3 regions of the Nonomuraea ferruginea genome follow, and region 2 is predicted to be linked to each of the others. Evidence: riboswitches for the same ligand, from Rfam matches in the RefSeq annotation. Region 2 holds a riboswitch; each other region holds the start of a gene.
The links. A riboswitch is a leader RNA that binds a small molecule or an ion and turns the genes downstream of it on or off. The one in region 2 is predicted to bind cyclic di-AMP.

Region 1 (9,973 bases), on a different contig from region 2:
GGCGATGGCTGAATCGTTCATGGCGCCCACCATCGCCGGCCGCTCTGACACGGGGCCGTCGCCGGGCTGACGCGGCCGCTGACACGGCCCGCCCGGCTACGAGCTCGGGCGCTCCCCGGCGTCCGCGCCGGCCAGGGGGATGCCGCGCACGGTGAGCACCATGAGGACGACGCAACTGGCGGTCAGCGCGATGTCGGCGACGTTGCCGACGAACAGGCCGCCGTAGTCGATGAAGTCGACGACATGACCCTGAGCGAAGCCCGGCGGGCGGAACAGGCGGTCGAGCAGATGGGAGGTGGCGCCGCCGAGCAGCGCGCCCAGCACGACGGTCCAGGCGGGCGAGCGCAGCCGCCGCCCGGTGTAGAGGATGCCGGCGACGGCGGCGGCCGCCGTCAGGGTGAACACCCACGTCGCGCCGGCCCCTATCGAGAACGCGGCACCGGGGTTGAACAGCAGCCGCAGCTGGATCAGCTCCGGGATCACCGTGACGCGCTCGCCGCCGGAGAGCGCCGAGACCGCCCAGAGCTTGGACGCCTGGTCCACGGCGAGCACCGCCGCGGCGAGCACCAGCATCCATCCGTAGGGCCGCATGCCCCGTCCCGGCTCCCGGGACCCTCGTCCGATCGGCACCTTCGACCTCGCCATCCGATGACCGTTTCGCCCAATCTAGCGGCCACGCGAGGGGGAGACGCCCGATACGGCCGGGGTGACGAGGAGGGCCGGCGGGCGGGGCTTCAGTCGGAGTCGACGCGACCCAGCGGGTCGGCGCTCTCCAGCAACGCCGCGCGCGCCGCCGTCCAGCCGGAATCCTCCGGGTCGAGCGCGCTGCGCAGGTAGGCCGTGGTGAGCCGCTGGATCAGGGCGACCCGTTCGGGGTTCTCGTCCGTCGTCTCCGTGACGTCGCGGCCGACGATGCCGCCGAGCCCGTGCTCGGCCCCGAACAGCGTGAGCAGGCTCTTGCCGCCCGGGCTCAAGGTGTACGGGTCGGTGAACCAGTCCGGCCCCCGGACGCTCAGATGGGACTGGTCCCGGTCGCCCGCGACCACGAGGGCCGGTGTGGTCATGTGGCTGAAGTCCGGGTTCATGAAGGGCATGTGCTCGGCGGCGAACGGCGTCAGGTCGGCGCCGCCCCGGCCGGGTGCCGCGAGCAGCACACCCGCCTTGACCCTGGGGTCGGACAGGTCCTGTCCCGGCCCGCCTTCGGGATCGACGATCCGCGCGCCCAGCAGCATGCTCGCCGTCTGGGCGCCCCAGGAGTGCCCGGCCACGGCGACGCGGCTCCGGTCCAGACGCCCGCTCAGGCCGGGGACGGCGGCTTCGACCAGGTCGAGGTGGTCGAGTACGCGCTTCAGGTCCTCGACCCGGAACCGCCAGATCAGCGGTGTACGGGGATCGTCGGGCGGAAGGTTCAGCGTCCTGGAGTCGAGATGGGTGGGCTGGACCACCGCGAAGCCGTGGGCGGCCCAGAAGCCGGCCAGCGGGTCGTACCCGTCCATCGACCAGCCGAAGCCGTGCGAGAAGACGATGATCGGCAGGTCGCGCCCGGCGGCGGGCGCGGACACGCGCACCTGGAGGTCCTCACCCCGGCCAGGGGCCGGCAGCACCACCGGCCGCGCCGAGAGGACCGGGATGGGCGCGCCCTGGGCCGCGTGTGCGGGCGCGATGACTGATCGGCTCATAAGAAGGTCTTCCTCGTTCGTGGGTGAAGTGGCCGGCGTGGTTGGCCGGCGGGCGCCCGCTCTGGCATCATGAAGAAAGCGGGACAGCGTCCCGTTTGACGATACGGGACACTGTCCCGTTTAGCAACACCGGAGGCACGGCGCGATGAACGACGGCGAGCGGGGCGCGGGGCGCGCGGCCCGGCCCAAACGGGCGGACGCCCGGCGCAACGAGAAGAACCTGCTCGACGCGGCCGGAGAGGTCTTCGTCACGTCGGGCGTCGACGCGCCGATACGCGACATCGCGGCCAAGGCGGGCGTCGGCACGGCCACGATCTACCGCCACTTCCCGACGCGGGCGGACCTGATCATCGCCGTCTACCGGCACCAGGTCGAAGCCTGCGCCGAGGCCGGTCCGGCCCTGCTGACGACCAGTGCCACGCCGTACGCCGCCCTGGAGCGCTGGATCAACCTCTTCGTGGACTTCCTGGTCACCAAGCACGGGCTCGCCGCCGTCCTCCAGTCCGACAACGCCGGCTTCGACGCCCTGCACGCCTACTTCCTCGACCGGCTCGTGCCCGTGTGCGCCCGGTTGCTCGAAGCGGCGGCCGCCGCCGGCGAGATCCGCCCCGGCCAGGACGCCCTCGAACTCATGCGGGGCATCGGGAACCTCTGCGTCGGCGCCGGCGATCCCCGCTACGACGCCCGCCGCATGGTCGGGCTCCTCGTCGCGGGGCTGCGCCTCGACTAAGGGCCTCTCCAGGTCAGGAGACGGTCCACTGCTGGGCGTTGTTGCCGTTGCAGGTCCACTGCCGCACCTCGGAGCCCGGGGCGGTGCCGAAGTTGTAGTTGTCCAGGCACAGGCCGCTGTGCCGGTTGGTGAGGGTGGAGTAGCCGCCTCCCACGGACGTGACGCGCCATTGCTGGACGGCCAGGCCGTTGCAGGTCCACTGGCGTACCTCGGAACCTGGGGTGGTGCCGAAGTTGTAGTTGTCCAGGCACAGGCCGCTGTGCCGGTTGGTGATCGTGGAGTAGCCGTCGGCGGCCGGGGTGATCTGCCAGTCCTGCGTGGCGAGGCCGTTGCAGGTCCACTGGCGGACCTCCGCGCCCGGCGTGGTCACCCAGTTGTAGTCGTCCAGGCAGAGGCCGCTGTGCCGGTTGCGGATCCGCACCGTGGCAGGGGTGGGCTCGCCCGAGGGGCCGGGGATCACGGTCGAGGTCGAGACGGGGACGCCGAGGTCGGGCGTGCCGTCGGCGTTCCAGGAGATCTTCTGCACCCGGGTGGTGCGGGTGGTGCCACAGCCCTGGCTCGACGAGGAGTTGGCGTGGTAGGCGATCCAGGTCTCGGTGCCGTCGGGCGAGGTGAAGAAGGAGTGGTGGCCGGGGCCGTAGACGCCGTTCGCGTCGTTGCGCTGGAAGATCGGGCTGGGGAACTTGGTCCAGGACGCGGCCGACAGCGGGTCACCGCCGCGGTACTCCAGCATGCCGAGCTTGTAGTTGGGGCCGTTGCAGTGGCTGGCCGAGTAGGTCAGGAAGGTGCGGCCGCCCCGCTGCAGCGCGAAGGAGCCCTCGTTGACGGCGCCGTTCTGACGCTCCCAGTCCAGGGTCGGGGCCGAGATCCGCCTGCCGAACGCGCTCGCCGTCCACGGGTTCGACATCGGCGCGATGAACAGCGACTGCAGGCCGTCGGACGCGAACGCCGAGAACGTCATGTAGAGGTTGCCGTCGAGCTTGAGCAGGCTGGCGTCGATCGCCCATCCGTTGTCGGGCATCAGGTTGACGACCCCGCGGACGGTGTAGGGCCCCATCGGGTCGGACCCGGCGCTCTCGGCGACATGGGTGCGGCGGGGCAGGCTGCCCTGCTCCACCGAGTAGTACAGGTACCAGCGGCTCCCGACCATCTCCAGGTGCGGCGCCCACATCGTGTTGCCGCCGGTCCGTACGACGACCTGCTCGGGCGCGCTGCGCAGCCCGGCGATCGTCGCCGAGCGGCGCATGACCACGTCGGAGTTCCACGTCGTGGCGACGTAGTAGTAGAAGCCGTTGTGGAAGACCAGCGTCGGGTCGGCGCTGTTGGGCGTCGGGACGACGGGGTTGGTGAAGGACGGGCCGGGCGCCGCCTGGGCGCGGCCGGTCGTGAACAGGGCTGACAGGACGATCGTGACGACGGCGAGCGTCAGGATCCGGCGCGCCGTGCCCGGCAGGGAAGCCAACACGAGGACTCCTTGGGGGGTGGGGTCGACCAGTTGTGTTAGCGCTAACACAACTGGTTGCTTCGTCGTGCTCACTTGCTGGTGGAGAGATGTGTGCCAAGTGTTAACGCCAACACCACAACCGTCAAGGGCGCCTCCGCCGCCGGCTGGGAGGTGGGACAACCTTCAGAGTGCCTGAAGCTTCCGTTAAGCTTCAGTAACCCTGAAGGTTGGAGGATCGAACGTGAGGGATCACGTCCTGCTGTCCGTGCACGTCCTGGCGGCCATCGTGTTCGTCGGGGGCTCGGCCGTGGCCGCGAGCCTGTTTCCCCGCTACGCCCCCGTGGCGGGCCCGCCGGGCGAGGGCGAGCGCAGCCCGGCAGTGGCCGCCGCCCTGCACCGCATCACCCGCGGCTACAGCCTGTTCGGTCTGGTGGTGCCCGCCGTCGGCATCGTGATGGCCCTCGCGCAGGGCCGGATGGGGGAGCTCTGGATCGTCGCCTCGATGGCGCTGACCGGCGTCGCGGCCGTCCTGCTGGCCACCCAGATCTACCCGCGCCAGCGGGACGCGCTGCGCGACCCGGACGACGGGAGCCGGCTGCGCGCGCTGTCCATGCTCGCCGGCTTCTACAACCTGGTCTGGGCGGCCGTGGTCGTGCTGATGGTCGTCCGGCCGGGAGCGTGACCGGCGATAGCGCCGGTCAAATCCGAATTGTGGTGAGTTGCGACGTTTGTCAGATTGCATTACGTTGAGGCTTCATTTGCCCAGACCGTGCGTGCCCCACCCCCGGGGAGCGCACGGCCGCCGAATCCGTTCGCGGAGCCGGGGACCCATTCCCCTTGGGGTGAATCGGCGCACCACGCGCCGTAGGGCACTTCCACGCCCGAACCCGTCAGCTAACCCGGTAGGCGGCATGGAAGCTAGGAGCAAGCCCCCAGATGAACGTCACCCACCGGTTCGGCGGAGCGCTGATCAGCCTCGCCGTCGCCGCCGCGGCGTTGACCGCCGGCAGCACCGCCGCCCACGCCGCCCCGCCGGTCGCCACCCCCGTCGACGCCGCGCAGGCCGAAGCCGCCCCCGCCGTCCTGGCCACGGCCGCCCACCTGGTCGACGCCACCACCGGCCAGGTCCACTTCAGCAAGGAGGCCGACCTGCGCAGGCCGGTCGCCAGCCTCACCAAGATGATGACCGCGTACGTGGTGCTCCAGCGGGCCGAGCCCACCGACAAGGTCGAGGTCACCACCGCCGACGTCGGCTACGCCGCCAGGGGCGGCGCCGCGGTCGCCCACCTGCGCGCCGGCGACACGCTGACCGTCGAGGACATGCTGCACGCGCTCATGCTGCCCTCCGGCGCCGACGCCGCGCACGCGCTCGCGCGCACGTACGGGCCGGGCGTCGAGGGGTTCGTGGCCGCGATGAACGCCACCGCCCGGCAGCTCGGCATGAACGACACGCTGTACGTCAACGCGGACGGCATGCCCTACGGCGGCGGCGGCCACTCCACCGCCCGCGACCAGGTCCGCCTGGCCCAGAAGGTGCTGGAGAACCCGACCCTGGAGAAGGTCACCTCCACCCAGTACCACACCGTCCCCGCGACCTCCGAGCGCCGTTCGTACTCATGGCGCAACACCAACCGCCTGCTCGGCACCTCCGGCGCGCTCGGCGTCAAGACCGGCTACACCCGCGCCGCCGGTTACACGCTCGCCTTCGCCGCCGATCGGGGCGGCAGCCGGCTCGTCGGCGTCCTCCTCGGTGAGACCAGCTCCAGCCGCCGCTTCCAGACCGCCGAGGCCCTGCTCGGCTGGGCCGGCGCCGCGGCCGCACAGCGATAGCGGTCTCCGTGCGAGCGGCCCGGCCAGGGCCGCTCGCACGGACGGACCGCCGCACCCTCTAGGGTCCTGTTGAACATTTCAAGCCGCGTGAGAACGGGACCCCCATGAACCTCGCACTGTGGATCGTCGCGGGCCTGCTGGCCGCCGTGTTCGGTGTGGCCGGGCTGATGAAGCTGGCGCAGCCCAAGGAGAGGCTCGCGGCCGCCGGCCTGGCCTGGACGGAGGACTTCTCCGCCGGCGCGGTCAAGGCCATCGGCGGGCTGGAGGTGCTGGCCGCGCTCGGGCTGATCCTGCCGGCGACGTTCGGCGTCGTCCCGATCCTCACCCCGCTGGCGGCGGCCGGGCTGGTCATCGTCATGATCGGCGCCGCGGTCACGCACGGCCGGCGCGGGGAGCATCCGGCGATCGCCGTCAACGTGGTGCTGCTCGTCCTGGCCGCGTTCGTGGCCTGGGGCCGCTTCGGCCCCCATGCCTTCTGACGTGACAGCTCGGCCCGGGATTCACGGGTGCGCCGTCGAGACCCGCTCCACCAGGTCAGGCTGGAAGACCACGTGACGATGCTCGTGGCCGCCGGGGCTGTCGGCCTCCTCCAGCAGCATCAGCGCCGCGGTGCGGCCCAGCTGCTCGCGCGGCTGGCGGATCGACGACAGCGGCACGGCCGCCGCCGCGGCGAAGTCGATGTCGTCGTACCCGAGAATCGCCACGTCGGCGGGGACCCGCAGGCCGCGCTGGGTGAGCTCCTGCAGCACGCCCATCGCCACCAGGTCGTTCGCGCAGAACACGGCGGTGGGCCGCTCCTCGCGGGGCAGGCCGGCGAGCTCCTTGCCGGCCTGGCGGCCGGTGGCGACGGTGAGGTCCGGCAGTGGGATCACGGTCAGCTCGCTGTCCGGGCCCAGCACGCCGGCCAGGCCGTGGTGGCGGTCCTCCACCTGGCGGACGGGGAACGGCCCGCCGGCGAAGGCGATCCGCCGGTGACCCCGGTCGAGCAGGTGCCGACCGGCGAGCCGGCCGCCGAGCACGTCGTCCACCGAGACGGCGCACCCGTAGGAGTGGCGCGACGAGCTGTCGAACGTCACCACAGGGATGCCCCGGGAGATCAGCCCGCCCAGCCGCTCCCGCTGGCCCGAGGCGTTGACCGGGGTGATCAGCACGCCCAGCGGGCGCTCCTCCTCGAACATGCGCAGCAGCCGCGCCTCCCGGGCGGCGTCCTTGCTGCTGTTGACCACCATCACGTTGACGTCGACGTCCTGCGCGGCGGTCTCGACGCCGTTCAGCACGTCGATGAAGAACGGGTTGGTCAGGTCGAGCGCGACCACGGCGATCGTCGTGCTGCGCCCGGCCCGCAGCTGGCGGGCGGAGCCGTTGCGGACGTAGCCGAGCTGGGCCACCGCCGCCTCCACCCGCATGCGGGTCTCCCTGGCCACCATCTCGGGCCGGTTGAGCACGTTGCTCACGGTGCCGACGGAAACCCCGGCGAGTCGGGCGACGTCTTTGATGCTCGGCATCGTTCCTCGGTCATGAAGTGCGGCGGCGCTTGAACCGTATCAATGCTACGGGCGCCCCCGAGAGACCGCGTCTCAGCGCGGATCGCGCCGCAGCGGATGCTCGGGCGGCACCTCCACCAGCACGATCCGGTGCCCGTCGGGGTCGGCGATCCAGAGCTCGACCAGCCCCCACGGCTCCCGCCTGGCCTCGCGCAGCACGGTGACGCCCGCCCGCCGCAGCCGCTCCTCCTCCCGGCCCACGTCGCGGACCTGCAACCACAGCATCATGCGCTCGCCCGCCGGTCCGCCGGAGTGCCCCGACAGTTCGAGGAACCCCTGCCCGAGGAAGAAGACCACGCCGGGATGGTCCGGCGGGCCGAACTCCCGGTAGACGGCCAGGCCGAGCGTATCGGCGTAGAAACGGCGGCTGCGCTCCAGGTCACCGGGGCGCAGCAGTACGCGGCTGCTCAGCACTTCCATGACCCGGACCGTTCCCCGCCGGCGCCGGATCAGGCGCCGCCGTTCAGGACGGGCGGCGCGCGTACACCTCGATCTCGATCTTCATGCGCGGGTCCGCGAGTCCGCAGACCAGCATCGTCGCGGCCGGGCGGACCTCGCCGAAACAGCGGCGCAGCGCGGGCCAGCAGGGCTCGAAGTCGGCGCGGTCGGGCAGCAGGTAGCGCACCCTGACCACGTCGCCGAAGCCGCACCCCGCCTCGGCGAGCGCCGACCCGATGTTGCGCAGGCACTGCTCGGCCTGCTCCACCACGTCGCCGGAGATCGTCATGGTGGCGTAGTCGAAGCCGGTAGTCCCGGACACGTGCACCCAGTCACCGTCCACCACGGCGCGGGCGTAGCCGATCTGCTCCTCGAAGACCGAACCGCTGAGGATGGCGCGTCGCTCTGTCATGCGCGGCACGATAGGTGATCGGCGGCGATACGTCGAAGACGCGTGGACTCATGGGCTGATATCTCTGGGCGTATGGACCGTCCCGAGCTTCCGCTGCACCACCTGCACGCGTTCGCCGTGCTCGCCGAGGAACTCCACTTCGGCCACGCGGCCGTCCGCCTCGGCATCGCGCAGCCGCCGCTGAGCCAGCAGATCCGCCGCCTGGAGGAGAGGGTCGGCCACCCGCTCTTCCACCGCGAGCCGGGCCGGATCTCCCTCACCGCCGCGGGCCGGGAGCTGCTGCCGGCCGCCCAGCGGGCCCTCGCCGGCGTCGCGGCCGGGCTCGCCGCCGCGCGGGACGCGGGAAGCGGGCGGACCGGCCGGCTGCGGATCGGGTTCGCCGCCTCACTGGCGCTGACCGTGCTGCCCGGCCTGCTGCGCGCCTTCCTGGAACGGTTCCCCGAGGTGCGGCCCGACATCCGCGAGATGACCACGGCCCCGCAGCTCGCCGCCCTGCACGACGGGACGATCGACGTCGGCCTGCTGCGCGAGCCGCACTCCGGTGAGGCGGAGCTCGGCTTCGCGACGGTGCTGACCGAGCCCTTCGTCGCCGTCCTGCCGTCCGCTCATCCGCTGGCGTCCCTCCGGTCCGTCCCGCTGGCGCGGCTGGCGGACTCGCCGTTCGTGCTCCTGCCCCGCGCGGCGGGGCCGGGCCTGTACGACCAGATCACGGACCTGTGCGCCGGCGCGGGCTTCACCCCGCGGATCGTCCGTCACGCGGTGGAATGGCTGACGGTGTGCGCCCTGGTGGAGGCCGGGCTGGGCGTGTCGCTGGCCCCGGCGAGCATCCGGCGCGTCCGGCTCGCCGGGGTCGCCTTCCGCGCGATCACGCCCGGCACGGCCCGCACCCGCGTCGCCGCCGCCTGGCGCCGTGACGACCCGAACCCGGTGGTCGCCAACTTCCTGGCGACGCTGCCCTGACGAGGGGGTCACGCGACCTTGGCGGACGGCGCCTTCCACGTGTTGCACGCGCCCGGCCTGCCGGCCTTGTGGCCCTGCCCGGCCCAGTGAGCACGGTTGGCGGGCTTGCCGTCGTTCTTGGCGAACCTGGCATACGCCTTGGGCTGAGCGGACTTGAGGAAGGCCGGCCAGTCCTTGACGGTGCGGCCCAGGCTCTTCACCGACACGCCCTGGAGGCAGTCGGACTGCAGGCCGTACCGGCGGTTCTGCTCGTTCATCACCTTCTCCGAGCCGTCGTTCCGCAGCGCCCACCAGACCCGGCCGATGCCGGTCTGGCCGAGGACGACGCCGCTCCACGTCCGGGTGAGCGAGGAGAGGATCTTGTCGTCCTTCTTCGCCCTGATCCAGTCGTCGGCCAGCCGCACCTTGATGACGGTGCCGCAGACCTCGGAGAAGGACTCGCGCAGGTCCATGCCGCTGGAGCAGGACTGGAGGTCGTCCTTGGCCCTGAACTCCACCTTGACCGGCTGGAAGTCCTTGATGGCCGGCTTCCACGCCTTGTTGAGACAGCCGACGAGCTTGGTGATGTACGTCCTGGTCGAGGCGGCGGTCGTGCCCTTGGCCGCCCCGCAGGAGACCTTGGGCAGCTTGGCCGCCTTGTAGAGCGCGTTGTGGGTCAGTTCAGGGGCGCCCTTGACCGGGTCGGCGTGGGCCGCACCTGACAGAAGCACCACACCGGCGGCCACCGCCGCCGACAAACGAATGATCATGACGCGGAATCGTACGGCCCGCGCCCGTGGAATGGCCAGCCGTCACGTCACGTCACGGGTGATCATGACCGGGCAGGGCGCGTGCTGGGCGCAGTACTCGCTGGTGGACCCGAGCAGGACGCCTTCCAGCCGGCTGCGGCCGTGGGAACCGAGGACGAGCAGGTCCGCCTCGGCGCCGAGCCTCGTC
Region 2 (9,973 bases):
TCGCCGGTGACCTCCCAGCGCTGGACCCGGTAGTACGCGTGCGGTGCCACCAGAGCCACCGCCAGGCATCCCACCGCGGAGGCCGTCGCCGCCACGCCCAGCCACAACGGCCGGTCGGTCAGGAACCAGAACGCCGCGACCGCGCTCCCGCCGATCGGCAGCATGAACAGCAGCCACTGCACCGTCCACCAGGACACCGCCCGGGGATCCGCCTGGTCGCGGGGCGGGCGCAGCGCGGTCTCGCGCGCATCGACAACCACGTCCATGGCCGTCAAGGGTGGCCGAGCCCCGCGGACCCGCGCGTCGGCCCGAGGGCTCGCGCGCCATCGACTTTGGTCGCTGTTCGATCGCCATCGGTAGCGCCTAACCTCGTGAGACGTGACCCCGACGAGCGAGCCGCACCAGGAGTACCGATGGGTGCTCCCGTCCGTGCTGCTCGGCGACGGCGGCGCGGGCGGGCCGGTGCGGCGCTCCACCCGCGACTGGATCGTCGACATCTCCATGTTCCTGCTGGCCTGCGGGCTCACTCTGATGACCGCGCTGGAGATCGACGGGCCGACGCCGCTGGTGGCCGCTGAACAGGTTGTGGGAGTGATCTCCTGCCTGTCGGTGTGGCTGCGCCGCCGCTGGCCGGTCGGCCTCGCGCTGGTCACCACCGTGGCCTCGGGCTACTTCGAGATGGTCGGCGGGGCGTCGGTGGTGGCGCTGTTCACGGTGGCGGTGCACCGGCCGTTCAAGATCTCCGGCACGATCGCCGGGCTCGGGCTGCTCGTGATCGTGCCGTTCTACTTCCTCCGCCCGGACGTGGATCTCGGCGGGCCGACGTACGCGATCCTCGCCCTCGCGATCGTGCTGACCACCTTCGCCTGGGGCATCGTCGTCCGGGCCAGGCGCCAGCTCATCTGGTCGCTCAGGCAGCGGGCCGACGGAGCCGCCGAGGAGGCCAAGCGGCTGGAGCGGGAGCGGATCGCCAGGGAGATGCACGACGTGCTCGCGCACCGGCTGTCCATGCTCAGCCTGCACGCGGGCGCGCTGGAGTTCCGGCCCGGCGCGCCTCCCGACGAGGTCGCCAGGGCCGCCGGGGCCATCAGGGCCAGCGCCCATCTCGCGCTGCAGGACCTGCGTGAGGTGATCGGCGTGCTGCGTCACCACGACGCGGACGCGGAGGTCCCCGACCGGCCCCAGCCCACGCTCGCCGACCTGCCCGCGCTGGTGGCGGAGTGCGAGCAGGCGGGCATGGACGTGAGCCTGCGACTCAAGGCCGGCGAGGTGCCGGAGAAGCCGGGGCGCAACCTCTACCGCATCGTCCAGGAGGCGCTCACCAACGCGCGCAAACACGCGGCGGGCGCACCGGTCACCGTGACCGTGACCGGTGGGCCGGGTGAGGGGGTGTCGGCCGAGGTGCGCAACTGGCTGCCCGCGCGCCACGGCCCCCGCATCCCCGGCGTCCAGATCCCCGGCGCCGGGGCCGGGCTCATCGGCCTGACGGAGCGCGCCGCGCTGGCGGGCGGGCGGCTGGAGCACGGCCCGACCCCCGAGGGTGAGTACGTGGTCCGCGCCTGGCTACCCTGGCCGGCGCAGACATGACGGCGAGGGGTGGGGAAGGTGCTGGTGAAGGGCTGGTGGGAGGACGGATGACGACGCCAGGGGCGCGGCCGGTCAGGGTGCTGATCGTCGACGACGACGCGCTCGTCCGGGCGGGGCTGTCGATGATCCTCGGCGGCGCCGGCGACATCGCGATCGTCGGTGAGGCGGGCGACGGCGCCGAGGTGCCGGCGATGGTCGCCCGGCACCGGCCGGACGTGGTGCTGATGGACATCCGGATGCCGGACGTCGACGGGCTGACCGCGACCGAGGCGCTGCGGGCCGCCCAGTCGCCGCCCGAGGTCCTCGTGCTGACCACGTTCCACGCCGACGCGCAGGTGCTGCGGGCGTTGCGCGCGGGCGCGGCCGGGTTCCTGCTCAAGGACATCCCGCCCGTCGAGCTGGTGGCCGCCATCAGGAAGGTGGCGGCGGGGGAGCCGATCCTGTCGCCCGCCGTGACCCGGCAGCTCATCGCCCACGTCTCCAACGGCGGCTCCGGTGGCCGCACGGACCGGGCCAGGGCCCTGATCGGCCGGCTCAGCGAACGCGAGCGGGAGGTGGCGCTGGCCGTGGGGCGGGGCAGGTCCAACGCGGAGATCGGGCGCGAGCTGTTCATGAGCGTGCCCACGGTCAAGGCGCACGTCTCGCGCATCCTGACGAAGCTCGAACTGAACAACAGGGTGCAGGTGGCCCTGCTGGTCTACGACGCCAGTCTCTGACGCACGTCCTGGAGTTCCAGGTTTTGCCCGCCCTTTCCCTTGTGGGCCGGTCCCGTACGGGAGTGACTCCACGCAGGTACGGGCCACACACGCACCGTCGGAACCGCTCGCCTCGTCCGGACGGCGCGAGAGGACGCGCCCGAGTTCGCGAGGCGACGCCTCGCAGGTCGGCGATGGGGCAGGGGGTGGAAACGGCCGCGGGACCGAGCGCTTACCCGGAAAAGGATGCCCGTTACGGACAGGTACCCGGCAGCCGTACCCTTGTCTGAAAGAGCATGTCATGAAGGGACAGTGGGATGAGCTCAGCGGGTGAAGGCCTGTCTCGCCCGCTTCCCGAGCAGGTGCGACTCAACGTCGTCGACCTGGCCGCCCAGGTTCTCGGCTCGATGCCCGCCGCCGCCGTCCCGCCGCCGCTGCGCGGCATCGCCAAGTTCGATCCGCGCAAGCGTGCCCGCCTGGGCGGCGCGCCCATCGCCGCCCAGCTGGAGAACGACAAGGACTTCCGCGTGGCCGTCGCGGAGCACGTGACCGCCGGGTGGCCGGAGCTCGTCTCGTCGCTGGCCGAGGGCAACGTCCCGCCCGCCGCCGATCCCGTGCTCGTCGCCGCGGCCGCCTACCTCACCCGCCCGCCGGGGTGGGAGGAGATGATCGAGGCCGCCAGGACCGACCTGGAGAGGAACGCCGCCGCCGCCGAGGGCGCGGAGCGCGAGGAGGTCGTGTCCCGGCTGCGCGAGCAGCTCGCCGCGCAGAAGTCGGCGGCCAAGGAGGAGGTCGACCGGCTGCGCGAGCAGCTCAAGGCCGCCCGGGGGGAGAACTCCGACCTGCGCCGCAAGCTCCACGACGCCCGTGAGCGGGCGAAGGCGGCCGTGCAGCGGGCCGAGGCGATGGAACAGACCGCCCAGGACGCCAGGGCCGCGGCCACGGCCGCCGGCAGCGCCGGCGAGACCGAGCTGCGCCGGCTGCGCGAGCGCCTGGCCGACGTGGAGAAACAGCTCGAAGCCTCGCGCAGGGCCGCCCGCGAGGGGCGCAGCATCGAGGACGCCCGCATCAGGGTGCTGCTCGACGCGCTGCAGGACGCCTCCGCCGGGCTGCGCAGGGAGCTGGCGCTGCCCACCACCATCTCCAGGCCCGCCGACTCGGTGGCCGCCGTCGCCGGGGAGACGCCGGGCGTGCGGGGGGTGCCGGCCCGCGCGCTGGCCGACGACGATCCGCAGCTGCTCGACCAGCTCCTCGCCCTGCCGCAGGTCCATCTGATCATAGACGGCTACAACGTGACCAAGACCGGTTACGGCACTCTCACGCTGGCCGACCAGCGCAACCGGCTGATGACCGGGCTCGGCGGCCTGGTCGCGCAGACCAGGGTCGAGGTGACCGTGGTGTTCGACGGCGCGGAGCTGAACGCGCCGGTGCAGGTCGTCGCGCCGCGCGGGGTGCGGGTGCTGTTCAGCGCGCCGGGGGAGATCGCCGACGACCTGATCCGCCAGCTGGTACGCGCCGAGCCGCCGGGCCGCGCCATGGCCGTGGTCTCCTCCGACCGCGAGGTGGCCGAATCCGTCCGGCGCATGGGAGCCAGACCCGTTCCGTCTGCTTTGCTGCTGCGCAGGCTCGGCCGCGCCTAGATTACAAATCAGTGTTTGGGTGAGACCTCACCTTCCACTTCTGTACTATTTCGCCCCAGATGTATTCCCCCTGGGAGGCGAGCTGTGAGGTTGGGCCGGGCGCCACTGGCCGCGGGTCTCGTGATCGGGCTGATCACTCTCCCCACGGGAGGAGTGGCCGCCGACCCGCAACCGACGATCAGTCAGGCCAAGGCCAAGCTCGAGAAGCTCAACGACAAGGCCGACAAGGTCGTCGATCGCTACAACACGGCGACGGAGAACTACAAGGCCGCCAAGAAGCGCTACGACAAGCTCAACGCCGGCTACAAGCGCAAGCTCGCCACCGTCGCCGAGCTGCGCCAGCAGGTCGTCACGATGGCCGTCGACGGCTACAAGATGGGCCGCGACCTGACCTCGATGCCGACCATGGTGACCGCCGAGAACCCGGGTGACCTGCTCTACCAGATGGCGCTGACGGAGCGGCTGACCGCCGATCGCGCCGGCAGGCTGGCCGCCTTCGACCGGGAGAACCGCGGGCTCAAGATCGAGCGTGACAAGGCCCAGGGGGCTCTGGGCGAGGCCGACGAGGAGCGCGACAAGATCAAGAAGGAGCGCTCCGAGATCGAGAAGCTGATCGCCCAGCAGAAGAAGCTGCTCGACCGCCTCGGGGCCTACCGCGTCGGCGACCCGAACAGCACCGGCGTCAAGTACACCGGCCCCGCCTCGGGGAGCGCGGCGGCGGTGCTCAACTTCGCCTACGCGCAGATCGGCAAGCCCTACCAGTTCGGCGGCACCGGCCCCGGCGGCTGGGACTGCTCCGGCCTGACGCAGGCCTCGTGGCGCGCGGCCGGCGTCTCCCTGCCGCGTACGACGTGGCAGCAGTGGGCCTGGGGCGCGAGCCGGAGGGTGTCGCTGGACGCCCTGGAGCCCGGTGACCTCATCTTCAGCGAGGGGCTGGGCCACGTGAGCATCTATGCGGGAAACGGCAAGATCGTGCACGCGCCGCAGACCGGTGACGTGGTCAAGGTCGTCCCGCTCTCCGCGTACGGGCGCCGGCTCGTCGGCGCGGTACGCCCGTGAGCCGCTGAAACGTCTGTGACTGATGTGACAGAAGGGCTCTGACACATCGTCAGGGCGGCAAGTGTGAGTATGGTCACATCTGGGTAACGGGACTGGCTTGCCAGCAGGGATCCGCGGGTCTGACAGCGGGCTTGTCAGATCGTCATGTGCTTACCGTGCCTTTGCCAGCCCATGACTTCAGGCGTAGGTTCTGGCGTCGCGGCGGACACTCCATGCCCGCCGCCGGCCATCGCCGCCGCGCCGCCGGCGCCGCGACGTGGACGAACAAGAATCCGCCGGTCACCGCCGCATCTCCGGGAACCTTCACCCGGGTGGTGGCCTGCCGAATCCGTGCAGCCAGGAGGCACGGAGCCGGGGAACCATAGATCCCGTCATTTCAGGGCGGGATCAGGGGTGAATCGGCGCGGCGACGCGCCGTAGGGCGACTTCCAGGCCCGAATCCGTCAGCTAACCCGGTAGGCGTTCGTGGAAGACTCAAGGAGCAATCCTGTCTACCTCCCCTAAGAACCCCCGTCTGTCTCGCCTTGCCGTCAGCGGCGTGGCGCTCAGCATGACCGTGACGGCCGGAGGGCTGGCCCTCCATGTCCCGGCGGCGCAGGCGGACACGGTGATCGCCCCGGCCGGAGCTTCGGTGACGACGGTCGAGGCCGTCAAGACCACTGCTTCCAAGAAGGCGACTTCGAAGAAGGTCATGTCCAAGAAGCAGGCGAAGGCGGCCCGGCAGAAGGTGAAGGCCCACAAGGCCGTCGCGGTGGCCAAGAAGCAGATCGGTGACCCGTACCGCTACGGAGCCACCGGGCCGCACGCCTTCGACTGCTCTGGTCTCGTCCAGTTCGCCTGGCGGAAGGCCGGGGTCAAGATCCCGCGCGTGACGAACAGCCAGTTCGCGGGCATCAGGAAGAAGGTCTCCTACAAGAACCTGAAGCCGGGTGACCTGATGTTCTTCCGCGGGCTCGGCCACGTGGGCATGTACATCGGCAAGGGCAAGATGGTGCACTCGCCGAGCTCGGGCAAGACGGTGCGCGTCGAGAAGCTGAACGGATGGCGCAAGTCGTCGTTCGCCGGCGCGGTACGCCCCGGTCTGTGACCGATCGCGAAGGCCCCGCCCCTGACTGGGGGCGGGGCCTTCGTGATGCGTGGGACGGGCGTCCCGCCGCTAGCATCGGACAGCATGTCCGGGATCGTGGGCCGTCGAGCGGTGGTGGCGGGGCTGGTCCTCGCCGTGGCCGCGGCCGGCGGGGCGGCGCCGGAGTCGTGGTCCGCCGGGGTGCCTGATGAGCTGGCCGGGGTGCGGGAGCTGTGGCGGGGCGAGCTGGGCGTCGCGCGCGGCGAGCGGGCGCTGGTCGCCGGGCAGCGGGCCGATCCCGGGCTGCTGGCCGATCTGGCGCGGCGGGCCGACGCGGCGGGGCGACGGGTGTCGGGCGTGCTGGGCCGGCCCGTGCGCCCGCTGGTGCTGGTGCCCGCCTCAGGGGAGCAGGCCGCGCGGCTGGCCGGCGTCGCCGACGTGCGCGGGCTGGCGGCGGTGGCCGACGGGCGGCGGGTGATCGTGGTGCCCGAGGGTTTCGCGCGGCTCAACCCGACCGGCAGGGACGTGGTCCTCGCCCATGAGCTCACGCACGTCGCCGCGGGCACCGACGGGCTGCCCGGCTGGCTGTACGAGGGATTCGCCGACTACGTGGCCTATCGGGACGCGGGGCTGGCGGTCACCGTGGCGGCGGCCGAACTGGCGGCCGAGGTGCGGGCGGGGCGGCTGCCGGACGAGCTGCCCGGGGCCGGTGACTTCGGCTCACGGGGGGACGCGCTGGCGCGGGCGTACCAGGAGGCGTGGCTGGCGTGTCGGTTCCTGGTCGAGAGCGCGGGCGAGGGGACTCTGGTGAGGCTCTACCGTGATGCCCAGAGTGTCGGCACCGACCGGGCACTCGCCGCGCGGGGGCTCACGCTCGGCGGCCTGACCCGGGGGTGGCGCGCGTACGTGCGGGACCAGCTGGGGTGAGAGGACGCGAAGTGGACGACGGCCACGACAGGAACGGCGCCGCGGGCGACCAGGCCGGGACCCGATCCGGCGGGCCGCCACGGCCGGCGTCCGGCGAATCCGCCCACGAGAACGGCCCGCGCCCGGATGACGGGCAGGCGCTCCCGGCGGACGGCCGACCGGGGTCTCAAGACCCCGGGCGGGAGGAGCGGCCGGGCGGTGAACCGGGACCTCAAGACCTCGGGCGGGAGGGGCGGCCGGGACCTCAAGACCCTGCGCACGGTGGGGCGGGTCGGAAGGGGCGGCGGCAGGCTGGGGTGGCCGGGGTCGTGCTGGGGGCCGGGATCCTCGTGGTGGTGGGGCTGACGACGCCGTGGCAGGCGCTGCCGGGGGCGCCGGAGGTGGCCGCCGACCCGGCCGCGGACTTCACCGCCGGGCAGATCGCCCGCGCGCAGGCGTTCGACGCGGCCACTAGCGTGCCCGGTTATCTGTCGCTCGGCCTGACCCTGGTGTTCGCGGGCCTGCTCGTCGCCACCCCGCTGGGCGCCAGAATCCTCGGGGTGCTGCGCGGGCCGTGGTGGGTGCGGGTCCTGCTGGGGGTGCTCGTCCTCACGGTCGTCGAGGAGGCGCTGCGCTGGCCGCTCGGCGTCTGGTTCGAGACCGTGCTGCGCGACTACGGCCTCTCCACGCAGGATTGGGCGTCCTGGACGGGCGACCGGCTCAAGAGCATCGCCATCAACACGGCCCTGCTGGGCGTGATGGTCGTGGCGGTGGTGGCGCTGGCCCGGCGGTTCAGGCGCTGGTGGATCCCCGCCGCGGCGGGGGCGTTCGCGCTCACCGTGGCGGCCTCCTTCGTCTACCCGGTGGTGTTCGAGCCGGTGTTCAACGATTTCAGGTCCATGCCCGAAGGCCCGCTGCGGACGAACCTGCTGGCGATGGCCGAGCGCGACGGGGTGCCGGTGGAGGACGTGCTGGTGGCCGACGCCTCCCGCCGCACCACCGCGCTGAACGCCTACGTGTCCGGGTTCGGCGCCACCCGACGCATCGTGGTCTACGACAACCTGCTCAAGGCCCCGCAGCCCGAGGTCGAGCTGGTGGTGGCGCACGAGCTGGGCCACGCGGGGGAGAACGACGTGCTCTACGGCACGCTCGTCGGCGCGCTGGGCGCGGCGCTCGGCGCGATCCTGCTGTTCCTGGTCTTCGGGCCGGTGCGCCGGCGCGCCGGGGTCACGTCGATCGCCGACTGGCGCGCGGCGGGCGCGATCCTGGGGTTGATGACGCTGGCGACGTTCCTGTCAGGCCCCGCGCAGAACTTCGTCAGCCGCCACATCGAGGCCAGGGCCGACGCCCACGCCCTCAATTTGACGCGGGATCCGGTCACGTTCGCCGCGATGCAAAAACGCCTGGCAACAGCCAATATTTCCGACTTGTCGCCCGATGCAGTGGAATATGTGCTCTATGCCTCCCATCCCACGGCACCGGAACGGATCGCGATGGCCCGCTCCTGGGCGAAGCTGAACGGCGTCCCCGGCCCGTGACCCGAGTCGTCTTCGTCACCAACGACTTCCCGCCCCGCCCGGGCGGCATCCAGTCGTTCGTGCACGGCCTGGCCCAGCGCACCCCGGGCGCGGTCGTCTACGCCCCCGCCTGGCGCGGGTGCGCCGAGTTCGACCGCCGTGAGCCGTACCCCGTCGTCCGTCACCCCGGGCGGCTCATGCTGCCCGTCCCGTCCGTCGCCCGTACGGCGGCCGAGCTGGTGGCCGGGCACGGCGCGGACACCGTCGTGTTCGGCGCGGCGGCGCCGCTCGGCCTGCTCGCGCCGCGCCTGCGCGCGGCGGGCGCGCGGCGCGTGGTGATGCTCACCCACGGCCACGAGGCGTCGTGGGCGAGCGCGCCCGGTTTCCGCGCGGTGCTGCGCCGCATCGGCGCGCACGCCGACGTGGTCACCTACCTGGGCGAGTACACGCGCGCGCGGCTGGCCCGCGCCATCCCGCAGGACAAGCTGGTACGGCTCGCGCCCGGCGTCGACACCGGCCTGTTCCACCCGGGGGCGGCCAAGGCGGAGCTGGGGCTGGCGGGCAGGCCGGTGGTGGCGTGCGTGTCCAGGCTGGTGCCGCGCAAGGGCCAGGACCGGCTCATCAGGGCCTGGCCGGAGGTGCTCGGCGCGGTGCCGGACGCCGTGCTGCTCCTGGTCGGCGGCGGGCCGCACCGGCGCGCGCTGGAGAAGCTGGCCGGCGGGCACCCGTCGATCGTCTTCACCGGCACCGTCCCGGCCGCCGACCTGCCCGGCTACTACGCCGCCGCCGACGTCTTCGCCATGCCGTGCCGTACCCGATGGGGCGGGATCGACGTGGAGGGGCTCGGCATCGTGTTCCTGGAGGCGGCCGCGACCGGCCTGCCGGTCGTGGCCGGCCGCTCGGGCGGCGCGCCCGAGGCCGTACGCGACGGCGAGACCGGCCTGGTCGTCGACGGCGCGGACCCGGCCCCCGCGGCCCGCGCCGTCGTCGAGCTGCTGACCCGTCCCGAGCAGGCGCGGAAGATGGGCGAGACCGGCCGCGACTGGGTCGTCGGCGAGTGGTCCTGGGACCGGGTCGCCGCCCGCTTCCACGCCCTGCTCTGATTCATCCCTTCGTCGAGCCGAGCGTCAGCCCGGCCACGAAATGCTTGTGCAGCAGCTGGAACACGATCAGCGTCGGCAGCGCCACCAGCACCGATCCGGCGGCCAGCAGGTTGTAGTCGGTGAAGAACTGGCCGCGCAGGTTGTTCAGCGCCGAGGTGACGGGCAGCTTGTCGCCCGACACCATGAGCACCAGCGCCCACAGGAAGTCGTTGTACATCCAGGTGAACTGCAGCGTGCCCAGCGCCGCCAGCACGGGCCTGCACAGCGGCAGCGTCAGCGTCCAGTAGCGGCGCCACAGGCTCGCCCCGTCGACCAGCGCCGCCTCGGAGATCTCCTCGGGGATCGTGCGCATGAAGTTCGCGATGACGAACACGCAGAACCCGAACTGGAACGCCACGTG
Region 3 (9,973 bases), on a different contig from region 2:
AGGCGGTCACCCGCTCGCAGAGGGAGTGTTTCGAGGCGGGGGTGCGCTTCGCCAGGACGGAGGGCATCCTGCCCGCACCGGAGCCGACGCACGCGCTGGCCGAGACCATCGCCGAGGCGCTGCGCTGCAAGGAGAGCGGGGAGGAGAAGGTGATCCTGACCGCGCTGTGCGGGCACGGCCACTTCGACCTGGCGGCGTACGAGCGCTACCTGTCGGGCGAGATGGAGGACTTCGCGCTGCCGCAGGAGCGCATCGACGAGGCGCTGAGCGGGCTGCCGGCGTGAACGAGGACCCGCCGCCCGCCGGGCGGGCGGCGGTGTCCGTCAGCGCGCGGTGGGGCGCTTGCCGTGGTTGGCCTTCTTCTTCTTGCGTGCCTTGCCTTTGCGTGCGCGCCTGGCCATACGGTCACCTCCCGGAGGTCGGGGTACGGGTCCGACCCAACGTCCCTCTTCACCGGCTTCCCGGCAAGGCCTGGGGTTACCTAACATTCCCCAACATATTCGTGTCATAATTTGGTGGAATCTGTTGGAAGGAGCGGGGGCGTGCTCGCACAGCAGCGCCAGCAGGCGATCCTCGAACGCGTGCGCAGCAAGGGCGGTGTCCGGGTGGCCGACCTCGTGCGCGAGCTCGGCGTCTCCGACATGACCATCCGACGGGACCTGGAGGTGCTCGCCGACCGGGGGCTGCTGGAGAAGGTCCACGGCGGCGCCACCGCGGTCGGCCCCGGCTCCACCGAGGAGCCCGGCTTCACCGCCAAGTCGGCCAGGCAGCAGCAGGAGAAGGAGGCCATCGCGCGCCGCGCCGCCCAGCTCGTGCGCCCAGGCACCGCGGTCGCCCTGTCCGCCGGCACCACCACCTGGGCGCTGGCCCACCATCTGATCGGCGTGCCCGAGCTCACCGTGATCACCAACTCGATCCCGGTGGCCGACGTCTTCCACCGCAACGCCCGCGCCGACCGCACGGTCGTGCTCACCGGCGGCGTGCGCACCCCCTCCGACGCGCTCGTCGGCCCGGTCGCGGTGGCCGCGATCCGCCGCCTGCACGTCGACACGCTCTTCCTCGGGGTGCACGGGATGAGCCTGCGCGCCGGGTTCACCACTCCCAACCTGCTGGAGTCCGAGACCGACCGTGAGCTGGTCAGCGCCGCGCACCGGCTCGTGGTGCCGGCCGACCACACCAAGTGGAACACGGTCGGCATCAGCACCATCGCCGAGCTGACGGAGGCCGACGTGGTCATCAGCGACGCGGGGCTGCCCGAGGAGGCACGCAGGGAGCTGGCCGACAGGGCCGGAGAGTTGATCATCGCAGAGGGGGCGGCGTGAAGCGCACCATCACCGAGCTGGCCGACGGCCGGGAGCTCATCTACTTCGACCGGAGCGACGGCGCGGACCGCAGCGCGATCGACCGGCGGCCGCTGGACCCGCGGCCGGTGGCGTCGGAGCTGCGCTACGACCCGCTGACCGAGGAGTGGATCGCGATGGCGGGCCACCGGCAGACCCGGACGTTCCTGCCGCCGCCCGACGAGTGCCCGTTGTGCCCGTCGTCCGACGCGCGGGCGTCGGAGATCCCGGCGTACGACTACGACGTGGTCGTGTTCGAGAACCGCTTCCCCTCCTTCTCCGGCAATCTCGGGACTTATCAGGATGTCGGGGGGCTGAGCGAGGTCCGGCCGGGCATGGGGCGGTGCGAGGTGGTGTGCTTCACCTCGACGCACGACTCGTCCTTCTCCCAGCTCTCCGACGACCGGGTGGAGCTGGTCATGGAGGCCTGGGCCGACCGTACGGCCGAGCTGTCCGCGCTGGAGGGCGTCGAGCAGGTCTTCTGCTTCGAGAACCGGGGCGAGGAGATCGGCATCACGCTCTTCCACCCCCATGGGCAGATCTATGCGTACCCGTACGTGACACCGCGCACCAAGCTGCAGCTCGGGGCGGCCCGGCGGTACGCGGAGCGGCGACAGGGCCGCAACCTGTACGCGGACGTGCTGGCCGCCGAGCGGGAGGCCGGGCTCCGGGTGGTGGCGGCCAACGAGCTGTGGACGGCGTTCGTGCCGGCGGCCGCGCGCTGGCCGTTCGAGGTGCACCTCTACCCGCACCGGCAGGTGCCCGACCTGGCGGCGCTGTCGGAGGCCGAGCGGTCCGCGTTCGCCCCGCTCTACACCTCGGTGCTGCGCGCGCTGGACGGGCTGTTCGGGGTGCCGATGCCGTACATCTCGGCCTGGCACCAGGCGCCGGTCCGGCAGGACCGCGAGCTGGGCTACCTGCACCTGGAGCTGTTCTCCATCAGGCGGGCCCCGGGCAAGCTGAAGTATCTGGCAGGATCCGAGTCGGCCATGGGCGCGTTCGTCAACGACGTGCTCCCGGAAGAGGCCGCACGCACGCTTCGATCACAGGTAGATCACTAAGAGATTTCCGTTTGACTCGCATTACTTGTGATCTACCACTACTATCCCTTCCAGCACGACCGTAAAGCGCCGTGTGAACATGCCTAATCCTGGGCGAGTTGCCCAGGAGCCGGGGACCCAATTGCACTTGGGGTGAATCCACTTCGGTGGTAGGGAGCGCTCCCGTACCCGAACCCGTCAGCTAACCCGGCCGGCAGAGGGAGAGGACCCATCACGTGGCGGCAGCGTCCCCCGCGCATCTTGCCATCGGTTTCGTCACCGCCGCGGCGGTGCTTTTCGCCCCGGCCCTGACCACGTCCGCGGCGGCGGACCCCAAGCCCGGCGAGCAGCAGCTCCGCAAGGAGCTGAAGCAGCTCAACGCCAAGGTCGACAAGCTGATCGAGCGCTACAACCTCAAGCGCGTCGAGCTGGCCGAGGCCCGCAAGGCGGCGGAGGAGGCCGGCAAACGGCTGGCCACCGCCGAGCAGACCCTGAGCTCCGCCGAGGACCGGGTCGCCGAGCTGGCCCTGCTGCAGTACCAGAGCGGTGGCATGCAGCTGCCGAGCCTGATCCAGTTGCCCGACGGCCGCAACGCCGCCCTGCTGGCGCAGCTCACGGCCGAGCAGCAGGCGCTGGTCGACAAGGTGGCCGAGGCCCGCGACGAGACGAAGAAGGCGGCCGACGAGGCCACGGCGCTGACCAAGGAGATCGAGTCCGACGCCGCCGAGGTGGCCGGCCAGCGCGAGGAGGCCGAGGGCGTCATCAAGGACATCGAGAAGAAGCTGGAAGATCTGGTGCCGATCGCCACCGGCCGCCGTTCCGACGGCACCTGGGCGCCGCAGCTCCCGTCGGGCGCCGACAACATCACGCCCCGCACCCGGCTGATGAAGACCGAGATCGCGAAGAACTTCGCCCTGCCGTTCAGCGTGGGCTGCTTCCGCTCCGGGTCGAGCGGCGAGCATCCGCTGGGCCGGGCCTGCGACTTCATGATGAGCAGCGGCGGCTCGATGCCGTCGGGGACCAACACGGCCCTCGGCGACCGCATCGCCGAATGGGCCGTGCAGAACCGCGGCAAGCTCGGCGTGAAGTACGTGATCTGGAAGCAGCGGATCAACCACGGCTCGGGCTGGAGCGGCATGTCCGACCGGGGCAGCATCACCGAGAACCACTTCGACCACGTGCACATCTCGATGCACTGAGAAGGGGATCTCCAGCGTCATCGCGGGACGAGCAGCCCTCGGTTGAACGCCTCGGTGACGGCGGCGGCGCGGTCCCCCACGCCCAGCTTGGCGTAGATGTTCAGGAGGTGACTCTTGACCGTGGCCTCGGTGATGAACAACCGGGCGGCCGCCTCACGGTTGGTGTTCCCGGCCGCCACGAGTTCGAGGACCTCGAGCTCACGACGGCTGAGGAGTTGCGGCGCGGGGGTCCTGACCCGGTTCATCAGCCGTGCCGCCACCGAGGGGGACAGCACGCTCTCTCCCTTGGCGGCGGCCCGCGCGCCTCGCAGCAACTCCTCCCGGGGAGAGTCCTTGAGCAGGTAGCCGGTCGCCCCCGCCTCGATCGCCGGGAGGACATGGGTGTCGGTGTCGTAGGTCGTCAGGACCAGCACGCGCGCGGTGACGCCCAGCCTGGTCAGCTCGTTGATCGCGGTCAACCCGTCCATGCCCGGCATGCGCAGGTCCATCAGGATCACGTCGGGCCGGAGCGCCTGGGCGAGCCGTACGGCCGTGGCGCCGTCCGCCGCTTCGCCCAGCACCTCGAATCCCGGCGCGGAGGCGAACATGCTGCTCAGCCCGTCCCTGACGACGGGATGGTCGTCCGCGATCAACAACCGGATCGTGGCCGTGTGATCGGTCATGCGTGGCTCCCGGCCGGCAGGGTGGGGACGCAGGCCGAGATCCCGGTGCCGGCTCCGGGCTCGGACTCGATCCGCAGCGTGCCGGACAGTCCTTCGACGCGCTGACGCATGATGGTCAGGCCGAATCCGCCGCAGCGGGGCGGCGGTGACCCGTCGTCCGTGTCGAGACCCGCGGGGTCGAAGCCCCTGCCGTCGTCACGTACGTCCAGCGCGACCTCGTGGTCCAGGTAGGACAGGGTCACGCCGACCCTGGTCGCGTGCGCGTGCTTGGCCACGTTGGCCAGTGCCTCCTGGGCCGTGCGCAGCAGCGCGAACTCGGCCTCCGGTGTCATCGGCAGCGCCGTGCCGGTCGTCGTGACGTGAACGGCGAGCCCGTGCAGCCTCGACCACCGGCCGGCGACGTCGGCGAGGGCGTCGCTCAGGCGCGCGGTCCGCAGCGGCTCGGGCCGGAGCGCGTCGACCGAGCGCCGCGCCTCGGCCAGGCTCTCCCTCGCCAGGTTCTTGACGGCGTCGAAGGGCCGGCGCCACGGCGCCGGGACCTCGTGCATCTGCTCGGCCGCCTGGAGCTGCGCGATGATGCCGGTGAGCCCCTGCGCCAGGGTGTCATGGATCTCGCGGGCCATCCGCCGGCGCTCGTCGAGCACGCCCGCCTCCCTGGCCTGGGCGAGCAGCTGGGCGTGCAGGCCGGCGTTCTCGGCGAGCGACGCCTCCAGCAGCCGGTTCGTCCGGCTCAGCTCTCCGAGGGTCTGCTCGCGCCGCTCCTCCTCCTTCTCGGCGAGCCACAGGCCCCAGGCGCAGGCGCACATCATGGCGATGTTGAAGGGATGACGATCACGGCCAGCGTCAGGCCGAGGACGTCGGTCGTGGGGATGTTGGACGCCTGCGCCGTACCGGCCAGGACCGCGGTGGCGGCCACCCCCAGCAGTCGCCACGGCCAGCGCAGGACCGTGAAGGAGTAGATGTAGGCGGCGGGGGTGAAGAGCCCGAAGAGGGGATGACGGATCACCAGGACCGCGGTGATCACGAGCAGCCCCGCGACGAACACCCCCATGGTCCGTGGCCGGCCCCACCAGCCGGGACGCAGGGTGAACATGCCGAGCATCCACGCGGCGGCCAGGGCGCACAGGCCGAGGTCGACGAGCAAGGAGCCCGTCCAGTCCTCCACGACCAGCAGGATCGCGACGAGGAGCGCCAGCAGCGCGTAGGGCACCACGTTGACCAGAAGGAACGGCGGCTGTGGCGAAGTCTTCAAGGCTCCCTCTCCCTTGCGGGATTCTATTCCGGGCGGCTATTCCCAGCGGAACCAGCGGATCGCGACGGACGCGCACACCACCGCGTAGGCCGCCAGGGTCAGCAGCGGCACGGCGGACGGGAAGTGACCCTGGTACGCGTCCTGGAACGCCCCCATGCCCGCGCCGAGCGGGGTGTAGTGGGCGATGTCCCGCAGCGGCGGCGGCATCTGCGAGATCGGCACCCACAGTCCGGCGAAGAACATCATCGGGAAGAACAGCACCGTGCCGATCGCCGTGGCCGGGCCGCGCCCGGGCGCGAGCGCGGTGATCAGCAGGCCGATCGCGAGCAGCGCGGCCGCCGCGAGCAGCCAGGCGAGGGCGAAACCGGGAAGGTGCTCCGGCAGGCCGACGCCGAAGCCGAACCCGGCCACCGCGAGGAACAGGACCATCGCGACGACCGCGATGGCGAAGTTGGCCACGAGCTGGGCGGCGAGCACGCGGGCCGGGCCGACCGGCGTGGTGCGCATGCGCCGCAGCACGCCGTTCTCCCGGTATCCCGCGAGCGTGGTCGGCAGGGAGGCCGTGGCCAGGATGGCCAGGTTGAACAGAACCAGAACAGGGACGTAGAGGTCGAAGTACGTCAGGCCGCCGCCGCCCTCCACAGGCGTCCGCAGATCGGAGACGCTGCCGAGGATGACCAGCAGGATCAGCGGGAAGCCGATGCCCCACAGGGGGCCGACCTTGTCCCGGACGCACAGCGTGCTCTCGGCCTTGATGAGCCGCCAGGTCGCGGAACCCCGCTCGGCGGTCTTCGATGCTGACATGGGCATGGGGGCCTCTCTCTGATGTGTCACCGGGGGCCGGGACGCTTGCCGGTCAGCCGGACGAACGCGTCCTCCAGGCTCGCCTGCTCGACGCGCAGTTGATGGGCCACGATCCGGTTGCGGGCCAGCACGGTGGTGACGGCGTTGAGCGCGTTGTCGTTGCCGTTGACGATGACCAGCTCTCCCCTGCGGGTGACGCCGGAGACGTCGGGCAGGCTCGTCAGCAGGCGGTCGTCCATCGGCCTGGACGGGCGGAACTGGATCCGCTGCCCGGCGCACGCCCGCTCGGTCAGACCGGCCGGGGTGTCCACCATGACGACGCGGCCGGCGTCGATCAGCGCGAGCCGGTCGCACAGCCGCTCGGCCTCCTCCATGAAGTGGGTGACCAGCACGATCGTCACCCCGCGAGAGCGCACGCCCTCGATCAGGTCCCAGGTGTCGCGCCGGGCCTGCGGGTCGAGGCCGGTGGTGAGCTCGTCGAGGATCGCCACCCTGGGGCTGCCGACGAGCGCCAGCGCGATCGAGAGCCGTTGTTTCTGGCCGCCGGACAGCTTGGCGTACCTGGTCTTCGCCTTGTCCGCCAGGCCGAGGCCGTCCAGCAGTCCGCGCCAGTCGGCGGGCTCGGGATAGAAGGAGCTGTAGAGCTCCAGGGCCTCGGCGACCTGGAGCCGCTCGGGGAGGTGGCCGGCCTGCAACTGGACGCCGAGCCGCCGGGTCAGCTCGGCGCGGTCACGGAGAGGGTCCAGCCCGAGCACCTTGATCTCACCGCGATCCGGGGTGCGGAGGCCCTCGACGCACTCCACGGTCGTCGTCTTGCCGGCGCCGTTCGGGCCGAGGATCCCGAAGATCTCACCCTCCTGGACGGTGAGCGAGACGTCGTCGACCGCGATCTTGTCGTCATAGCGTTTGTGGAGGTCGCGTACCTCGATCACTGGTGGCATGCGCGCGTCCCTTCGGTGGTTGGCGCATTCAGCCTGCTACGACCGGCACTTCCGCCGACACCGACCAGGAGACGGGACCTGGCCGCCGGACGGCGGAGGCGGCGATCCACCGATCGGTGGATCGCCGCCCGGACGTAGGCCAGTGCCCTGCGGGTCAGGACGGGAACGGCGGCGCTGTCGGCGCTGTCGGCGCGCCCGGCAACCGGGAACCCACGGGCAGCAGTGGCTCGCACGCTTCGACCGCCGCCCCGTACTTCCCCGACAGGACGTCGACGCGCTCACCCTTGATGTCGAGGTTGACCAGCCCGGCCGAGGAGAGCGCGACCTCGGGGAAGCCGGGCAGCCCGTGAGCGCGCATGCAGGCGGTGAACTGCTCGCCGTCCCTGACGGGCTCCTCTTCCGAGCCGGCCATCCAGCCCACGCCGGCGGCGAGGACGACGGCGGCCAGGACGAACCTGCTGATCTTCGAGCCGAACATGATGTCTCCGTTTCGGTCGGCCGTGTGTGCCTCCAGGAAAGCCGGGGGCCGGTTACAGGGCCGAAACGGTGACGGTTACCCCGCTGTAACCGGCGATGGGGGCATTCTGGGGATCATGAGGGTGTTGGTGGTCGAAGACCATGAGGAGCTGGCCCTGACGGTCGCGGCGGGGCTGCGCCGCGAGGGCATGGCCGTCGATGTGGTCCTGGACGGCCGGAGCGCGCTCGACCGCACCTCGGTGACCCGTTACGACGTGATCGTGCTCGACCGGGACCTGCCTGGCCTGCACGGTGACGAGGTGTGCGGGTCGCTGGCCGGCGCCGGCTATCCGGCGCGGGTGCTGATGCTCACCGCCGCCGGGACGATCGACGACAGGGTGACGGGGCTCGGCGCGGGCGCCGACGACTACCTGCCCAAGCCGTTCGCCTTCGCCGAGCTGGTCGCCCGGATCCGAGCGCTGGCCAGGCGGTCGCACCGCGCTCTCCCGCCGGTGCTCGTCCACGGCGACCTGCGGCTCGACCCGTCCACCCGGATCGCCGTCCGCGACGGGCGCCGGCTGTCGCTGAGTCCCAAGGAGTTCGCCGTCCTGGAACTGCTGCTGACCGCCGGGGGCGCGGTGGTCTCCGCCGAGGAGTTGCTGGAGCGCGGCTGGGACGAGTTCGCCGACCCGTTCACCCACACCGTGAAGGTCACGATCAGCCGGCTGCGCCGCAAGCTCGGCGATCCGCCGCTGATCGAGACGGTCCCGCAGGCGGGATATCGCATATGAGGCGGACCGTACGGCTTCGCCTGACCTTGCTCTACGGTGGCCTGTTCGCGCTGGCCGGGGTCGTGCTGGTCGCGCTCATCTACCTGCTGGTCCAGTACTCGCCCTTCCCTGCACCGCCCGCCGCTCCGGTGCCGCCCGGTGGGTTCGACGTGTCCGTCCGGACGCCCGCGGTGGAGCGGGCGGCGGACCCGCTCCGGCTGCTGGTCAACTCCCTGATCGCGCTGGCCTTCATGACCTGCGCGGCGATGGTGCTCGGCTGGCTCATGGCCGGGCGGGTGCTGCGGCCGCTGGGCGAGATGACGGACACCGTCCGGCGCATCACGGCCGACCGGCTCGACCGGCGGCTGGCCGCCTCCGGGCCCGACGACGAGCTGAAAAGGCTGGCCGACACCTTCGACGCGCTGCTGGACCGGCTGGAGGCGGCCTTCACCGCACAGCGGCGCTTCGTCGCCAACGCCTCCCACGAGCTGCGCACGCCGCTGACGCTGCAACGGGCCATGGCCGAGGTCGCGCTCGCCGACCCCGAGGCCGACGCCCGGGCTCTGCGGGCCGTGCTGGAACGCGTCGTCACCGCGGGGAAGCATCAGGAACGGCTCATCGAGGCCCTGCTCGTGCTGGCCCGCAGCCAGCAAGGGCTGGACCACCGCCGCCCCCTCGACCTGGCCGCGATCACCGGACAGGCACTCGGGCGATACGAGGACGCGGAGGTCCGCGTCGACTCCTCCCTCCGCCCGGCGCCCGCCTCCGGTGACCCCGCCCTGATCGAGCGCCTGGTCACGAACCTGCTGGACAACGCCGTACGCTACAACGTGCCCGATGGGTGGATCGCGGTGGAGACGGCCGGGCGTTCCGGCCGCTCCACCCTCCGGATCTCCAACAGCGGCCCGCTGATCCCGCCCGAACGGGCACACCTGCTCACGCGGCCCTTCCAGCGCCTGGAGACCGGCAGGAAGGCCGGCGGCGACGGGTCGGGGCTCGGGCTGTCGATCGTGGCCGCCGTCGTCGAGGCCCACCACGGCACGCTGGAGGTCCGGCCGCTGCCGGACGGCGGGCTCGACGTCACCGTCACCTTGGTGACACCCGGCCGAGCATGAGGGCCGCCGTCAGGGCAGGCGGGCGAGGAGCGACTTGGGCGCCGTCTGCCGGTAGGCGTCGGTGACGAGTTCGGCGATCTCGTCCCAGTCGACGCCCTCGACGTCCAGGTAGACGCCCAGCCAGCCGCGGTGTCCCACGTACGGCGGGCGGAAGAAACGGGCCGGGTCGTGCGCCACCAGCTCCTCCTGGGCGCCGGGCGGGGCCGCGCACCAGAAGGCCAGCCGGTCGTCGTGGTGGTGGTCGGCGTACATGACGAACGTCTTCTTGCCGCGCACGAACCAGGTGGGCTCGCCGTGGCTGAGCCGCTCGGTGACCTCGGGCAGGGCCAGGCAGACGGCGCGCAGCCGCTCCAGCGGGTCCATGCGGGTCAGCCGGTGAGGCGCAGCGGGTTGA

Region 1: another riboswitch for cyclic di-AMP. It lies ahead of ABD999_RS03535 (D-alanyl-D-alanine carboxypeptidase family protein); the one in region 2 lies ahead of ABD999_RS17055 (C40 family peptidase).
Region 3: another riboswitch for cyclic di-AMP. It lies ahead of ABD999_RS38470 (coiled-coil domain-containing protein); the one in region 2 lies ahead of ABD999_RS17055 (C40 family peptidase).

The regions. Positions count from the first base shown of each region.
Region 1 covers NZ_BAABFD010000002.1:48,412-58,384, reverse strand. The annotation lists gene ABD999_RS03565 (ATP-binding cassette domain-containing protein) at 1-21, opposite strand, end outside; gene ABD999_RS03560 (signal peptidase II) at 97-591, opposite strand; gene ABD999_RS03555 (alpha/beta hydrolase family protein) at 735-1,679, opposite strand; gene ABD999_RS03550 (TetR/AcrR family transcriptional regulator) at 1,825-2,409, shown strand; gene ABD999_RS03545 (family 43 glycosylhydrolase) at 2,423-3,874, opposite strand; gene ABD999_RS03540 (hypothetical protein) at 4,095-4,535, shown strand; cyclic di-AMP (ydaO/yuaA leader) riboswitch at 4,644-4,777, shown strand; gene ABD999_RS03535 (D-alanyl-D-alanine carboxypeptidase family protein) at 4,790-5,683, shown strand; gene ABD999_RS03530 (DoxX family protein) at 5,788-6,162, shown strand; gene ABD999_RS03525 (LacI family DNA-binding transcriptional regulator) at 6,184-7,188, opposite strand; gene ABD999_RS03520 (VOC family protein) at 7,261-7,647, opposite strand; gene ABD999_RS03515 (RidA family protein) at 7,691-8,077, opposite strand; gene ABD999_RS03510 (LysR family transcriptional regulator) at 8,150-9,037, shown strand; gene ABD999_RS03505 (hypothetical protein) at 9,046-9,786, opposite strand; gene ABD999_RS03500 (universal stress protein) at 9,829-9,973, opposite strand, start outside.
Region 2 covers NZ_BAABFD010000008.1:127,241-137,213, reverse strand. The annotation lists gene ABD999_RS17080 (PH domain-containing protein) at 1-266, opposite strand, end outside; gene ABD999_RS17075 (sensor histidine kinase) at 379-1,587, shown strand; gene ABD999_RS17070 (response regulator) at 1,635-2,303, shown strand; gene ABD999_RS17065 (NYN domain-containing protein) at 2,600-3,922, shown strand; gene ABD999_RS17060 (C40 family peptidase) at 4,007-4,981, shown strand; cyclic di-AMP (ydaO/yuaA leader) riboswitch at 5,292-5,458, shown strand; gene ABD999_RS17055 (C40 family peptidase) at 5,520-6,068, shown strand; gene ABD999_RS17050 (hypothetical protein) at 6,153-6,974, shown strand; gene ABD999_RS17045 (M48 family metallopeptidase) at 7,271-8,491, shown strand; gene ABD999_RS17040 (glycosyltransferase family 4 protein) at 8,488-9,573, shown strand; gene ABD999_RS17035 (carbohydrate ABC transporter permease) at 9,575-9,973, opposite strand, start outside.
Region 3 covers NZ_BAABFD010000027.1:89,286-99,258, reverse strand. The annotation lists gene ABD999_RS38485 (TrpB-like pyridoxal phosphate-dependent enzyme) at 1-284, shown strand, start outside; gene ABD999_RS44040 (50S ribosomal protein bL37) at 324-401, opposite strand; gene ABD999_RS38480 (DeoR/GlpR family DNA-binding transcription regulator) at 543-1,322, shown strand; gene galT (galactose-1-phosphate uridylyltransferase) at 1,319-2,401, shown strand; cyclic di-AMP (ydaO/yuaA leader) riboswitch at 2,472-2,611, shown strand; gene ABD999_RS38470 (coiled-coil domain-containing protein) at 2,617-3,579, shown strand; gene ABD999_RS38465 (response regulator transcription factor) at 3,597-4,241, opposite strand; gene ABD999_RS38460 (sensor histidine kinase) at 4,238-5,050, opposite strand; gene ABD999_RS38455 (hypothetical protein) at 5,047-5,493, opposite strand; gene ABD999_RS38450 (ABC transporter permease) at 5,530-6,303, opposite strand; gene ABD999_RS38445 (ABC transporter ATP-binding protein) at 6,324-7,238, opposite strand; gene ABD999_RS38440 (hypothetical protein) at 7,393-7,716, opposite strand; gene ABD999_RS38435 (response regulator transcription factor) at 7,832-8,485, shown strand; gene ABD999_RS38430 (sensor histidine kinase) at 8,482-9,579, shown strand; gene ABD999_RS38425 (MmcQ/YjbR family DNA-binding protein) at 9,589-9,942, opposite strand; gene ABD999_RS38420 (M50 family metallopeptidase) at 9,948-9,973, opposite strand, start outside.